DNA from 3 places in the Mesorhizobium sp. M0633 genome. Region 2 is predicted to be linked to each of the others. Evidence: riboswitches for the same ligand, from Rfam matches in the RefSeq annotation. Region 2 holds a riboswitch; each other region holds the start of a gene.
What was found. A riboswitch is a leader RNA that binds a small molecule or an ion and turns the genes downstream of it on or off. The one in region 2 is predicted to bind cobalamin.
Positions count from the first base shown of each region.

Region 1: it holds a riboswitch for cobalamin, as region 2 does, so the genes downstream of both, NKI47_RS10205 (DUF1636 family protein) here and NKI47_RS33685 (ABC transporter ATP-binding protein) in region 2, are expected to answer to the same signal.
Region 3: it holds a riboswitch for cobalamin, as region 2 does, so the genes downstream of both, metE (5-methyltetrahydropteroyltriglutamate--homocysteine S-methyltransferase) here and NKI47_RS33685 (ABC transporter ATP-binding protein) in region 2, are expected to answer to the same signal.

Region 1 is NZ_JAMYQC010000007.1:237,243-241,865, reverse strand. It holds gene NKI47_RS10225 (hypothetical protein) at 1-22, opposite strand, end outside; gene NKI47_RS10220 (NuoB/complex I 20 kDa subunit family protein) at 29-610, opposite strand; gene NKI47_RS10215 (NADH-quinone oxidoreductase subunit A) at 601-966, opposite strand; gene NKI47_RS10210 (winged helix-turn-helix domain-containing protein) at 1,302-2,501, shown strand; cobalamin riboswitch at 2,531-2,734, shown strand; gene NKI47_RS10205 (DUF1636 family protein) at 2,773-3,207, shown strand; gene cobW (cobalamin biosynthesis protein CobW) at 3,204-4,241, shown strand; gene NKI47_RS10195 (cobaltochelatase subunit CobN) at 4,260-4,623, shown strand, end outside.
Region 2 is NZ_JAMYQC010000065.1:2,259-6,881, forward strand. It holds gene NKI47_RS33665 (bifunctional helix-turn-helix transcriptional regulator/GNAT family N-acetyltransferase) at 1-44, shown strand, start outside; gene NKI47_RS33670 (FAD-binding oxidoreductase) at 85-1,473, opposite strand; gene NKI47_RS33675 (LysR substrate-binding domain-containing protein) at 1,614-2,522, shown strand; partial or broken gene NKI47_RS33680 (AraC family transcriptional regulator) at 2,602-2,719, opposite strand; cobalamin riboswitch at 2,855-3,058, shown strand; gene NKI47_RS33685 (ABC transporter ATP-binding protein) at 3,151-3,969, shown strand; gene NKI47_RS33690 (ABC transporter substrate-binding protein) at 3,988-4,623, shown strand, end outside.
Region 3 is NZ_JAMYQC010000039.1:51,237-55,859, reverse strand. It holds partial or broken gene NKI47_RS29660 (transposase) at 1-346, opposite strand, end outside; partial or broken gene NKI47_RS29655 (MFS transporter) at 350-1,970, shown strand; cobalamin riboswitch at 2,469-2,668, shown strand; gene metE (5-methyltetrahydropteroyltriglutamate--homocysteine S-methyltransferase) at 2,764-4,623, shown strand, end outside.

The DNA.
Region 1 (4,623 bases), on a different contig from region 2:
GAATAATCCCATCTTCATCCACGGCGATTTACCGCTCGATCGTGCCGGTGCGGCGGATCTTCTTCTGCAGCAGAAGGATGCCGTAAAGCAGCGCTTCGGCGCTCGGCGGGCAGCCGGGCACGTAGATGTCGACCGGCACGATGCGGTCGCAGCCGCGCACCACCGAATAGGAATAATGATAATAGCCGCCGCCATTGGCGCATGAGCCCATCGAGATGACGTAGCGCGGCTCCGGCATCTGATCGTAGACCTTGCGCAGCGCGGGCGCCATCTTGTTGGTCAGCGTGCCGGCAACGATCATGATGTCGGACTGGCGCGGGGACGCGCGCGGCGCGACACCGAACCTCTCCGAGTCATAGCGCGGCATCGACGTATGGATCATCTCGACGGCGCAGCAGGCGAGGCCAAACGTCATGAACATCAGCGAGCCGCTGCGCGCCCAGGTGATCAGCGCCTCGGTCGAGGTGACGAGAAAGCCCTTGTCGGCGAGCTCGTTGTTGATCTCCAGGAAGAATGGATCGTCGGACCCTACCGGCCTGCCGGTGTTGGGGTCGATGAGGCCCTTGGGCTTCGGCGCGACGAGCGTGCCGGAACTGTCGTTCAATCCCATTCCAGCGCTCCTTTTTTCCATTCATAGGCAAAGCCGATGGTCAGCACCGCCAAAAACACCATCATCGACCAGAAACCGAGCATGCCGATCTGACTGAACGACACCGCCCAAGGAAACAGGAAGGCCACCTCCAGATCGAAGATGATGAACAGGATCGACACCAGGTAGAAGCGGATATCGAACTTCATGCGGGCGTCGTCGAACGAGTTGAAGCCGCACTCATAGGCCGAAAGCTTTTCCGGATCGGGGTTGCGGTAGGCCACCAGGAAGGGTGCGGCGAGCAGCGCCAGTCCGACGACCAGCGCCACGCCGATGAACAGGACGATGGGCAGGTACGAACTCAACAATGCGTTCATTCTGCAGCTTTCCGTTGCGGCCAATCCACTCTGATTACAGCACCGGACCCACTTGCGGAAGCGTGACAGTTTAACCACTGAACCGTTTTAAGGGGGCTCTATGCTGCAACGCGGCGAGGGTTAGCGCAGCGCTTTCGGCGAAGCAAGTCAAACCTTGTTCAAATCGCGGTGCTGGAACGGCATATCCGGGAAAACTGGTCCGATCCGCTCCTGTTTGATTTCCTTCACTTTTTACTCCACTTTTCTCTCCTGACATGGATGCCGCCAAAACCCTGTTAGCATGGCACGGAATCGCAGGTCATTTTCTCGTCTAACATCGTCTGGATGCCGCCTTCATGAAGGAAAAAATCTCGCTTGCCATGGCCCGTCGCATTGCGCTCGCGGCACAGGGATTCAACGACCCGCGCCCCACCGGCACGCCTGACCGCCGGCATCTGGCCCGCGTGCTTGCCCGTACCGGCCTGCTGCAGATCGATTCCGTCAGCGCCGTGGTGCGCGCCCATTATATGCCTCTTTATTCGCGGCTTGGCCCTTACAAGCTGGCGTTGCTCGACAACGCCGCCGTCACGCGCAAGCGCATGGTCTTCGAGTATTGGGCGCATGAAGCCTCGTTCTTGCCGGTCGAGACCTATCCGCTGATGCGCTGGCGCATGCAGCGGGCCGAACGCGGCGACGAAATGTACAGCGGACTGGCCAAATGGGGCCGCGAGCACGCCGCCTATATCGAAGACATCTCTCGCGAGGTCGCCGAACGAGGCCCGATCGCAGCGTCGGCTTTCGAAGGGCAGAAGGGTTCGGGCGGCTGGTGGGGCTGGAGCCATGCCAAGCACGCCTTCGAATGGCTGTTCTGGGCCGGCCGCATCACCACTGCGCATCGCCGCGGCTTCGAGCGGTTCTACGATCTGCCGGAGCGCGTGCTGCCGCCGGCGGTACTCGCGCTACCGGTTCCCTGTCCCGAGGATGCACATCGCGAATTGCTGCGCATCTCGGCCCGCGCCCACGGCATCGCCACGGCAGGAGACCTGCGCGACTATTTCCGGCTGTCGCCGGCCGACATCAAGGGCCGCATCGAGGAGTTGGTCGAGGCCGGCGACCTGTTGCCGGTGAGCGTCGAAGGCTGGAACAAAACAGCCTATCTCCACAAGGACGCCCGTTTACCGCGCAAGATCGAGGCGCGCGCCTTGCTCGCGCCGTTCGATCCTGTCGTCTTCGAGCGGTCGCGCACCGAGCGCTTGTTCGATTTCCACTACCGCATCGAGATCTACACGCCGGCCGAAAAGCGCCGGTATGGCTATTACGTGCTGCCGTTCCTGTTCGGCGACAGCATCGTCGGGCGCGTTGACCTCAGGGCCGACCGCCCGGCCGGCGTACTGCGCGTCCATGCCGCCTATGCGGAGCCCGGCGCCTCGCTGCAAACCGCAGCCGAGCTTTTCGAAGAATTGAAGCAGATGCAGGGCTGGCTCGGCCTGGAACGCATCGAGGTGACCGCTGCCGGCGACCTCGGCCGTTCGCTCGCGGATATCGCCGCGTCATAGACGTGCGTTGACACGACTGCCTCCACAAGCCTAAATCCGTTCCAGACGGTCCCCTGCCCGCAACGGCAAGGGCCAAGAGGGAATGCGGTGCGAAATCTCGATTTCAAATCCGCGGCTGTCCCCGCAACTGTAAGCGACGAGCCTCGGCCGAAAACCACTGGGATATTCCCGGGAAGGCGGCACCCAGGCGATGACCCGCGAGCCAGGAGACCTGCCGTCTAGGACATAAGAATCCGATCGCCTGGCGGGTTTTCCGGGCAAGGAGCCTGATTTGGAACGCGACAGCAGTTTTCCGGCTGAGACAGCGGATTTATTGTCCGGCCATGGCGATTCCCCGGCCGGCGTTACCGTGATCGTCTGCTCGTCCTGCCGGGACGAGACCGGATCGGACGCTCATCCGCGCGCCGGCGAGCTGCTTGCCGAGGACACACGCCGCGCCGCTTCCGGCGAAAACATCAATATCCGCACCGTCGAATGCCTCGGCAACTGCAAGCGCCGGCTCAGCGCCGCCATGCTGCGCGACGGCTGCTGGAGCTACGTCTTCGGCGACCTGACCACGACCAGCGGCGCCGATCTCGTCGCTGGGGCAAAGCTCTTCGCCACCGCGACGGACGGTCTCATTCCATGGCGCGGCCGCCCCGATTGCCTGAAGCGTGGCCTGGTTGCCCGCATCCCACCCCTCGACCTTTTGAAGGATCAGATATGACCGCTTCCGTCTCCCGCGTGCCCTGCACCGTCGTCACCGGCTTTCTCGGCGCCGGCAAGACGACGCTGATCCGCCATCTGCTCGAAAATGCCAAAGGCAAGCGGCTGGCCATCATCGTCAACGAGTTCGGCGATATCGGCATCGACGGCGAGATCCTGAAGGGCTGCGCCATCGACACCTGCCCCGAGGAAAACATCGTCGAGCTGGCCAATGGTTGCATCTGCTGCACCGTCGCCGATGATTTCGTCCCGGCGCTGGACCAGATCCTGTCGCTGACGCCGAGGGTCGACCACATCCTGATCGAGACATCCGGCCTCGCTTTACCCAAGCCGCTGGTCCAGGCCTTCCAGTGGCCGTCGGTGAAAAGCCGCGTGACGGTCGACGGCGTCATTGCCGTGGTCGACGGACCGGCGCTGGCTGATGGCCGCGTAGCCAATGACATGGACGCCCTGCAGGCCCGGCGCGCACAGGACGAGACGCTCGACCATGACGATCCGGTCGAGGAAGTGTTCGAAGACCAGCTCGCCTGCGCCGACCTGATCATCCTGTCGAAGAGCGACCTGCTGGACGCCGCCGGCTCGGCCCGTGCCAATGCCGTCATCGGCAAGCACGTTGCGCGGGCGGTGAAGATCGTACCGACTTCGCAAGGCAAGGTCGACCCGTCGGTGCTGCTCGGCCTCGGCCTTGCCGTCGAGGACGACATCGAGAACCGCAAGACCCACCACGACGACGAGCTCGACCACGAACATGACGATTTTGACTCGTTCGTCATCGACATCGCGTCTGTGTCCAACCCGGACGAGCTCGCACAACGGGTCGCCACGGCGGCGGAGGAAGAAAACGTGTTGCGCGTCAAGGGTTTCGTCGAAGTCGGCGGCAAGCCGATGCGGCTCCTGCTGCAGGCCGTCGGTCCGCGCGTCAACCACTATTACGACCGCGCCTGGACCGCTGAAGACGACCGCCGCTCGCGCCTGGTCGTCATCGGCCTGAAAGGGCTGAACCGCCCGGCCATCGAGCGTATCCTCGCCGGCTGACCCCAGGTACGAGCCGCGATGCACATCCTCACCACCACATCCGCCTCGCTCGACGATCTCGCCGAGCCCGTCGATCTCAGGCAAACGCCTGCGGATGTCGTGGCGCTGTCCTTCACCGACAGCGACCTGGCCGGGCTGGCGGCGGCGTGGAAGGCAGATGCGCACCGCCTGCCGTCGATGCGGCTCGCCGCCTTGCGCGACCTGCGCCATCCGATGTCCGTCGACCTGTGGATCGACAGCGTCGCCCGCCACGCCAAGGTCATTCTGGTCCGCATCCTCGGCGGCTATGACTGGTGGCGCTATGGCTGCGACCAGCTCGCCGTTATCGCGCGAAATCGCGGTATCAAGCTGGCGCTCCTACCGGGCGAGAGCCACGACGAGG
Region 2 (4,623 bases):
TCGGCAAGGATCTGGTCGGCCAGAACTGGAATTTGGAGCTGTAGCAGCGCCGCAGAATTTCGAGCATCGGCCTGGGGCGGTCGCTCAGGTCGCAGGCTTGATGTTTTGGTTCAAGCGAAAGAAATTGGTGGGATCATACTTGTTCTTTAGTGCGGCCAACCTCGGATAATTCTCGCCGTAAGCCGCCAGAACCCGATCAGTGCCCTCTTCGCCGAGATTATTCGCGTAGACGCCGCCGGTCGAGAACGGTCTCATTGCATCCCACAGGTCGCGCGCCCATCGGATGTGCGTTTCGTCGTCAGACGGATTGTCCCAGATCGATATCGGGAAGCAATCGTAAAGTGCATCTCTGTTGGCGTAGGGCGTTCCGTCCATCGGTACTCGCGAGATGGCGCCGCCAACCTGCTGCAGGACTAGAAGCGATTCGCTGGGTGCAGTCATGTAAGCCGCAAGCATGGTATCGATCGCCTGATCTGTGATTTCGCGCATGAACTGCGCCTTCCAGTAGTAGCGCCGCCCGCGCGGAAAGAGGCTGTCCCCGGCCGATTGGATTTGAAGATAGGGGACAGGAGCAATCCGGCGCTCAACTGGCGTGCCATACTCTCTCAGAGGTTGAATGATTTGCTGGCCTTCGTCGAGTGGGCCGATGTAGCACGCCGATATGCTGAAGAGGCGTTCGCCCGAGGGCGCCGTCACAAGTGCTGCATCCAGGCTCAGTTCATCCGGGGCGCCGCTCGAGAACGCACGATAGAACCGCATCGCTTCGCGTGCCTCTTCGTAGCGGTATAGCATCGATCCCGCGATGAGGAGCGGACCCACGGGATGGAGCTTGTATTCGAAGGTGGTGACTATTCCGAAATTGCCGCCGCCGCCCCGAATGCCCCAGAACAAATCTGCATTTTCGGCCGCGTTTGCCGTGAGCAACCGGCCGTTCGCTGTCACGATTTCGACAGCGACAAGGTTGTCGCAGCTCAGTCCATGTTTGCGGCCAAGCTTGCCGAACCCGCCGCCGAGTGTCAGTCCGGCTATGCCGGTATCCGCGTTGACACCCATGGTCGTCGCAAGACCATGGACCTGTGTGGCTGCGTCGAACTCGCCCAGGTTCAGGCCGGCCTCTGCGCGCGCAACACGGCGGATCGGGTCGACTTCGATCCGCTTCATGCGTGACACATCGATCACCAAGCCGCCGTCGCATACCGAACTGCCGGCGACGTTATGACCACCGCCGCGGACGGCGACGAGGAAGCCTTGCGATCGGGCGAAGTTGACGGCCGTGACGACATCGCTGGATTCGGCGCAATAGAAAACAGCCGCCGGCCTCTTATCGACCATGCCATTCCAAACTCTGCGCGCCTGGTCATAGCCAGGGTCGTCCGGAAGGATCAGATCGCCGCTAATCGCCTGCCTGAGCCGGGCGATATCTGGCGCCTGCAACGTCGGCTCGGAACCGTCTATAAGCTTGAACATGCTCATCGAGGGATACCCTTCGTGATTCAGCACGGTTGGACAGGCCGCTGTCGTTCACCGGATCACAATGATCTCATGCGGCGCCATTCGCTGCAAAATCGAATATCTCAGTCGCTGGATGAGCTAAATTCATCTAAACTGCCTGGATGAGAAAACTTCCGCCGCTCGGGTCGCTTCGCGCCTTCGAAGCCGCTGCCAGGCTGATGAGCTTCAGGAAGGCCGCGACGGAACTCGGCGTGACGCCAACGGCCATCAGCCACCAGATTCGATTGCTGGAGGAGGTCTGTGGGCAACTGCTGTTCCGGCGGCGCCCACGACCGCTCGTGCTCACAGGCGTGGGCGAACGGCTATTCCCGGTAATTTGCAGCGGCTTCGACGCTTTCGCTGCGGCAATAGCATCAGCCTCGGCCGGAGTTGGCCAACGCCCGTTGCGCGTGACGAGCCCAAATGCATTTGCCAGCCGATGGCTGGTTCCGCGCCTGTCGAAGTGGCGCGAACAGCATCCGAACATTCCACTGGAGATCATCGGGACAGACGCCGTTCTGGACCTGCGAGCCGGTGACGCCGACGTCGCGATCCGCTATGCGCGCAGGATGCCGCGGGATGTTCCCGCGCAGGAAATTTTTCGGGACGCATTCTTTCCGGTATGCAGCCCGGAGTTGTTCGCAGGAGGCGACCGACAGATCGAGCGCGCCGCCGATCTGCTGCAATACCCGCTCATCCATTTCAATTGGACGAACCGCGACCCGGAAGCGCCGACTTGGCAACGATGGCTGGCGATCGCACGCTCGATCGATCCCAGCATCCCCAATGCCAACCAGGCATGGGACCTAAGCTTCCGCGAAGAGCTGCACGCGATTGACGCGGTAGCGGCAGGCCAAGGTATCGCTATCTGCAGCGATGTGGTCGTCAGTGGCGAACTCGAGGCTGGCAGGCTAGTCAAGGCACATGATCTCTGTCTGCCAGGCTATGGCTTTTACCTTGCCTGCGTAGCCAATCACCCCCGACAAGCGCATATCGAAGCGTTTTCCGCCTGGATGAGATCGATAGTCTGAGCATCTGAACGCCGATCTTCTGCATGCTCGTCACAAGCGGTAGCAGCGCTTCCTGCGCTTCGGGGTCGCCTGCCGCGCCTCACACTTTGACCGGTATCCAAATTTCCAGCCTTGCCGCTACAGGGATCGAATTCCGGCGCATCGGCGACCTCGCGCCCAGATGCCGGCAGCCATTTGTCCCAAATCGTGTTGGGGGTTGACAGAAGCAGACAACGTCCTCTAGGTACGTAATGTTATTACATTACGAGGTATGCATGACTCCTTCTGACAAGACCCTTGCTCCAGCGGCTGTCCGAACTCCGAAAATTTATTGCGCTGTGAGTGGCGGAAAATTAGGGTGGCTGAGTGATGGTCCCCGAGTCGAAAGGCAAGGGGTGAAAAGGGAACACGGTGAGGTCTTCGGATCGAGGCCGTGGCTGCCCCCGCAACTGTAAGCGGTTAGCAAGATCCGAAGTGCCACTGGCCGGCAAGGCTGGGAAGGCAGGATGGCGCAAAGACCCGCGAGCCAGGAGACCTGCCATCAGCATGAGTTGACCGGACGGGGTGTGCCGGGAGGAGACGTGGACATCGGTCTTGTCGGCCGGTCCGTCCAGCTTCCTTCCGTCGCCATTGAGAAAGTGACGGTAAGTTGGACGCCTCCCAGCCTCTTCTTGAAGCGCGCGAACTGAGTGCGACGGCAAATGGCCAGCGCCTGGTTAGTGCGGTGAGCCTTTCGCTAGCGGCGGGCGACCGCCTCGCCATCATCGGCCCTAACGGCGCCGGCAAGACGACGCTGCTGCGCATGCTCTGCGGTACGCTGCGGCCAAGCGCGGGAGATGTGAGATTCTCCGGACGCCGGCTGGAGAGATTTTCGGCCGCCGAGCGGGCGCTGCACATGGCGGTCGTCGGCCAGACCGATCAGCCCGACCCGCGGCTTGCCGTGATCGACTATGTCGAGCTTGGGCGCGTCCCCCATGCGGGCATGCGACGAAGGAGCGAGCAACGCGACATCGTCATCGAAGCGCTTCGCAGAACCGGCCTGATGCCGCTGCTCGGCCGCACAATCGGCTCGCTATCCGGTGGCGAGCGGCAACGCGCCCAGCTGGCGCGCGCCATCGCCCAGGAGCCCAAAATCCTGTTCCTCGATGAACCGACCAATCATCTCGATCCGCGCGCCCGCAGCGACCTTCTCGAACTCGTATCGCAGTTTGGCATGACCGTGGTGGCGGTGCTTCATGATCTGTCGCTGGTCACGCCATTTGCCACCAGGGTCGCGGTGATGAACGAGGCCCGCCTGCAGGCACTCGCCGGTCCGCACGAGGCGCTGACCAAGCAATTGATCCGCGAGACTTTCGGCGTCGACGTGCTTCGGCTGCGCCATCCCACCGAGGACCGCGAACTTACGATCTTCGACGTTCCTAACCGTGCCTCTTCCCATCCTGATCTGACCAAGGAGCAACATTCGTGAAACGCCTTTGCCTCCCTACTGCTTGCCCAGGCGGCCTTCGCTTTTCCCGTGACCGTTGACAGCTGCGGCACGCCGCTGACGTTCGAAGCCGCGCCGAAGCGCGCCGTTATCCAAGATCTGAACATGGCGGAGATGGCCTTCGCGCTGGGGCTGCAACCGTCGATCGTCGGCCTGACGGGCATCACCGGATGGTACAAGGTCGGTCCGGAATTCAAGGCTGAGCAGGGCGCGATCCCGGAACTCGCACCGAAATACCCGACGCTCGAAAACCTCGTCGCCGTCGAGCCCGATTTCTTCTTCGCCGGCTGGTATTACGGCATGAAGCCAGGTGGCGAGGTGACGCCCGATACGCTGGCGCCGTACGGTATCAAGACGCTGGTGCTGACGGAAAGCTGCGTCCATCTCGACCAGAACCGCCCCGCCGCCTCGATGGACCTGCTCTATGGCGACGTCGAAAAGCTGGGCAAGATTTTTGGCAAGGAAGTAGAGGCGGAAAAGCTTGTTTCGCGCTGGAAAACGCAACTCGCCGGTATCACGGCGAAGGTTGGCGACCGCAAGGGTACGCGCGTGTTTCTTTACGACTCCGGCGAAGACAGACCTTTCACATCAGGCAAGTTCGCGAACCCCAGCGCCATGATCGCTGCTGCCGGCGGC
Region 3 (4,623 bases), on a different contig from region 2:
CGTTTTTTTTGAAGCTCAGGCCCTCGCGCCTCAAGAACATCCAGACCGCGTTGTGCGAGACCTTGACCCCGCGTGCGGCCAACTCATCCTTCAAACCGTGCAGCGTCAGATGCGGTGTCTCACGTATACGCGCCTCGATGAAGGCACGGTGCGGCTCCAGCAACCTCTTGCGATGTCCACCCATCTTGCCCGGCGCGACCGAGCCAGTCACCCGATGGCGCTGCAACAACTTCACCGCCGCCGAAACCGAAATGCCGAACCGTTTGGCGGCCGACCGGCGGCTCTCGCCACCCAAAACCGCCGCTACAACACGTTCGCGAAGATCATTGGAAAGAGGTCGGGTCATCCGATGCTGGCCTCCACTCCAGCCAGCATCTTGAATCACAAAACAGATAAATCTGGAATCCCCTTTGATTCCGTCAAAGGGGGAACCGCTCTAGTGGAAGGTGTGGCGGCGGCTTGGCTGATGACGAGCATCGCCACCTCCCATGGAATGGTGGCGCTCGTCCAGTCATCGACCACCCTCCCCTATATGATCTTCTCGCTCGCGGCGGGAGCGCTCGCGGACAACTTTGACCGTCGCCGGATCATGTTGACTGCGCAACAGCTGATGGTCTGCGTATCCGCCTTCCTGGCATTCCTGACCTATGCGGGGGAAATGACACCCTGGACCCTTCTGGGTCTCACCTTCCTGATCGGCTGTGGTTGGGCATTGCACGATCCCTCTTGGCAAGCCTCGATGGGGGATATCCTGCCTCGCGAACACCTGCCTAGTGCGGTTGCGCTCAACGGCATGAGCTACAATCTCATGCGCAGCATCGGGCCGGCGATTGGCGGCCTAATCGTGGCCACAGCCGGTGCGGCCTTCGCGTTCCTCTTTAACGTCTTTTGCTACTTCGCTCTGATCGCTGCGCTGTTGCGGTGGAAAGCGGTACGGGCACGACAAGCGCTGCCGCGGGAGGCTTTCGGCAGTGCGATGGCGGCGGGCTTCCGTTACGTGCTCTTGTCGCCGAACCTTCTCAAGGTGATGTGCCGGAGTTTCATTTTCGGCCTCACCGCCGTGGTCATTTTGGCTCTCCTGCCGTTGGTCGCTCGCGATCAAAGGGACCGCAGTCACCTACGGCGTGATGCTCGGCTTCTTCGGCCTGGGAGCGATTTGCGGGGCGCTCCTCATTGGGCGGGTCCGAGAAGTTCTCTCCAACGAATGGGTCATTCGCGGTGCGTTCTTTATACTGGCGATCAGCTGCTTCTTTCTGGCATGGAGTGAGCACGTTTGACTGAGCTGTCTGCTCCTCATGCCGGCCGGTGCGGCCTGGATTCAATCATTCTCGCTGTTTAACGTCACAGTGCAGCTTTCGGCGCCGCGGTGGGTGGTTGGACGCGCCCTGTCTCTCTATCAGACGGCCACATACGGCGGCATGGCGGCGGGAAGCTGGCTTTGGGGCGAACTGGCGGATGTCCAAGGTGTTTCGGGAGCCTTCCTCGTCGCCAGCGTGGTTCTTGTGATTGGTGGACTGATGGGAATCGTTCTGCGTCAGCCGGATTTCGAAACGCTCAATCTGGATCCGACCAACAAGTTCAGCGAACCGACGCTGCAACTTGACCTGCGGCCACGAAGCGGTCCGATCATGGTGATGGTCGATTATCGTATCGATCAGAGAGATGTCCCAGAATTTCTCAGTGTGATGACATCGTGGCGAAAAGCCCGGCTGCGAGATGGCGCCAGACAATGGGCGTTGCTGCGTGACCTGGAAAAGCCCGAACTATGGACCGAGTGCTATCATGTGCCAACCTGGGTCGAGTATGTTCGCCACAACAACAGGCGGACCCAGGATGACGCCGAAATCGTTGCGCGCCTGGAAGCGCTGCACCGTGGCGATTGCCCGCCCCAGACGCATCACAAGATCGAACGCCAAACCGTGCGCGTGCACGACGATTTGCCGCTCAGGCCTCATTTGGACAGGACTTGAGCTGGCCCGTTGGTTTGAGCCGGTTACCTTGAGCCGGTGGGCTGCGAACAAGCAGGTCGAGACATTGGCCTCGATCACTTCGCAACACGCCGCTGCGCCGGGCCTCGGGTGCTCCCCTCGAAATCATTGTGTCGTATCACCGAGGGCATCACGGCCAACAGCTTCCTAGGCAACAGCCTCGCCATTGAGCCGAATATGGTCGCGAGCAGATCACCGACGAAGCGGTCGGAACCTCGGAGCCGAAGTTCGATGCCGAGGTGGCGTTCGCATGATGCGGGAAGCAGCACCACGGCGCTTGCCGGTATGTTTGCCGCCGGGAGCCGACGAACTCCTATCCTCCTGGACAAGGGCGCCGTGCGTAATTGCTTTGATTTACCGGCCGCTCAAGGCTTCCACAGTTTTCGCTTTCGAGGCGACCTTTGGAACATGCCAATGGAAATTTAACATAACGACATAAACATTTCTTTATGCGGCGTTGACAAAGAAGCGAACTGTTGTAATTGTCTCCCGCGTCGTGGTTCTCCGTACGGCGGTGCCGCAGCGGAGCTAAGAGGGAAGCCGGTGCGATGCCGGCGCTGCCCCCGCAACTGTTAGCGGCAAGCTGACCCCACTCATGTCACTGAGGCGAATAGCCTTGGGAAGACGGGTAGAGGCTATGACCCGCGAGCCAGGAGACCTGCCACGGCGAATTACGTCCACGGGCGGGGTGTCTCGGTGGCCGCTGCAGCCTGGCGTTCGTGCCGGCGTGCTAGCGCCTTCCTTGTCACCGACGCCCCAACCATCGGGGTCTGGCATGACTGTCTCTCAGCAAATTCCTGTAGCAACGCTCGGCGTGCCGCGCTTCGGTCGTCGGCGAGAACTGAAGTTCGCGCTTGAAAGTTACTGGTCCGGAAAATCTTCCGCCGCCGACCTTCTCACGACGGCGAAGGCGCTCCGTGCCGCTAGCTGGGAAGAGCAGCACGATCGCGGCGTGTCGAAAATCCCGTCGAACGACTTCTCGCTTTACGACCATGTGCTCGACACCGCAGCCATGGTCGGCGCCCTTCCGTCTCGTTACGCCTGGAATGGGGGCGAGGTCCCACTCGACATCTACTTCGCTATGGCGCGCGGCAACCAAGGTCAGACGGAGGATTGTGGGCACGGTGGTCACCAGCATGCGGCTCATCGGCCTGGTGTAACCGCGATGGAAATGACCAAGTGGTTTGACACCAACTATCACTACATTGTGCCGGAACTAAACGATGATCAAACGTTCGCTCTTTCGTCGACGAAGCCGGTCGATTACTTCCTCGAGGCTAAAGCCCTCGGCATTCACACACGCCCAGTCATCCTTGGACCGGTCACCTTCCTCAAGCTGGCGAAATCGCCTGCCGAAGGATTCGATCCCATCGCGCTCCTGCCGCGGCTGCTGCCCGTCTACGAGCAACTCCTGCAGAGGCTGAAGCTGTCTGGAGCCGACTGGGTGCAGATCGATGAGCCAGCGCTTGTCCTCGATCTGAACCCGAACGAACGAGCTGCGTTCGAATTCGCCTATGGCCAGCTGTCGAAAGCCGCGCCCGAGCTGAAGATCATGCTGGCTACCTATTTCGGGCCGCTGGGAGACAATCTCGAAACCGCGGTTTCTCTGCCCCTGGCCGGGCTGCATATTGATCTCGTGCGCGCTCCCGAGCAGCTGGAAACGATGGGTCGGCTCGCACCGAAGGATCTGGTGCTCTCGCTTGGCTTGATCGATGGCCGCAACGTCTGGCGTGCGAACCTGCCCGCCATTCTCGACCGCATCAAACCGATCGTCGCCGGCTGGCCCTTGGACCGCGTCGAGATCGCGCCTTCTTGCTCGATGCTGCATGTGCCGATCGACCTCCGCATGGAGACGGAACTCGACGCGGACATCAGGTCGTGGCTCGCCTTCGCGGCCCAGAAGACCGACGAGTTGGTGTTGCTTGCCCGGGCCCTGTCCCAAGGCAGGGATGCGGTGGCAGGCGCGTTGAAAGCGTCTGCCGAGGCCGCCGCCACTCGCGTGACATCCACGAAGATCCATGACCCGCTTGTTGAGGGACGGATCGCCAGCATTGACGACAGCATGAAGCGACGAGAGAGCGCTTTTGCCGAGCGCTCCAGAGTCCAGGCCGGCACGCTCGGGCTGCCGCCGTTCCCGACGACGACCATCGGGTCCTTCCCGCAGACGCCGCAGGTACGCAGGGCGCGGGCCGCTCATGCGAAGGGCCAGCTGAGCTATGTCGACTACGAGACCTTCCTGAAGAAGGAGATCGAGGCTGCAATTCGCTGGCAGGAAGAGATCGGGCTGGACGTGCTGGTGCACGGTGAGTTCGAACGAAACGACATGGTACAGCATTTCGGCGAGCAGCTGTCCGGCTTCGCCTTCACCCAGCATGCCTGGGTGCAGAGCTATGGGTCGCGTTACGTGCGCCCCCCCATCATCTTCGGCGACGTATCGAGGCCCAAGCCGATGACGCTGCGCTGGTGGCAATTCGCCCAGTCGCTTACGGAAAACCCTGTGAAGGGAATGCTCACAGGCCCGGTGACCATTCTCAACTGGTCTTTTGTTCGCGACGACGTACCCCGCTCCGAAGCATGCCGCCAGATCGCGCTCGCCATCCGCGACGAGGTGACGGATCTCGAATGGTCCGGCGCA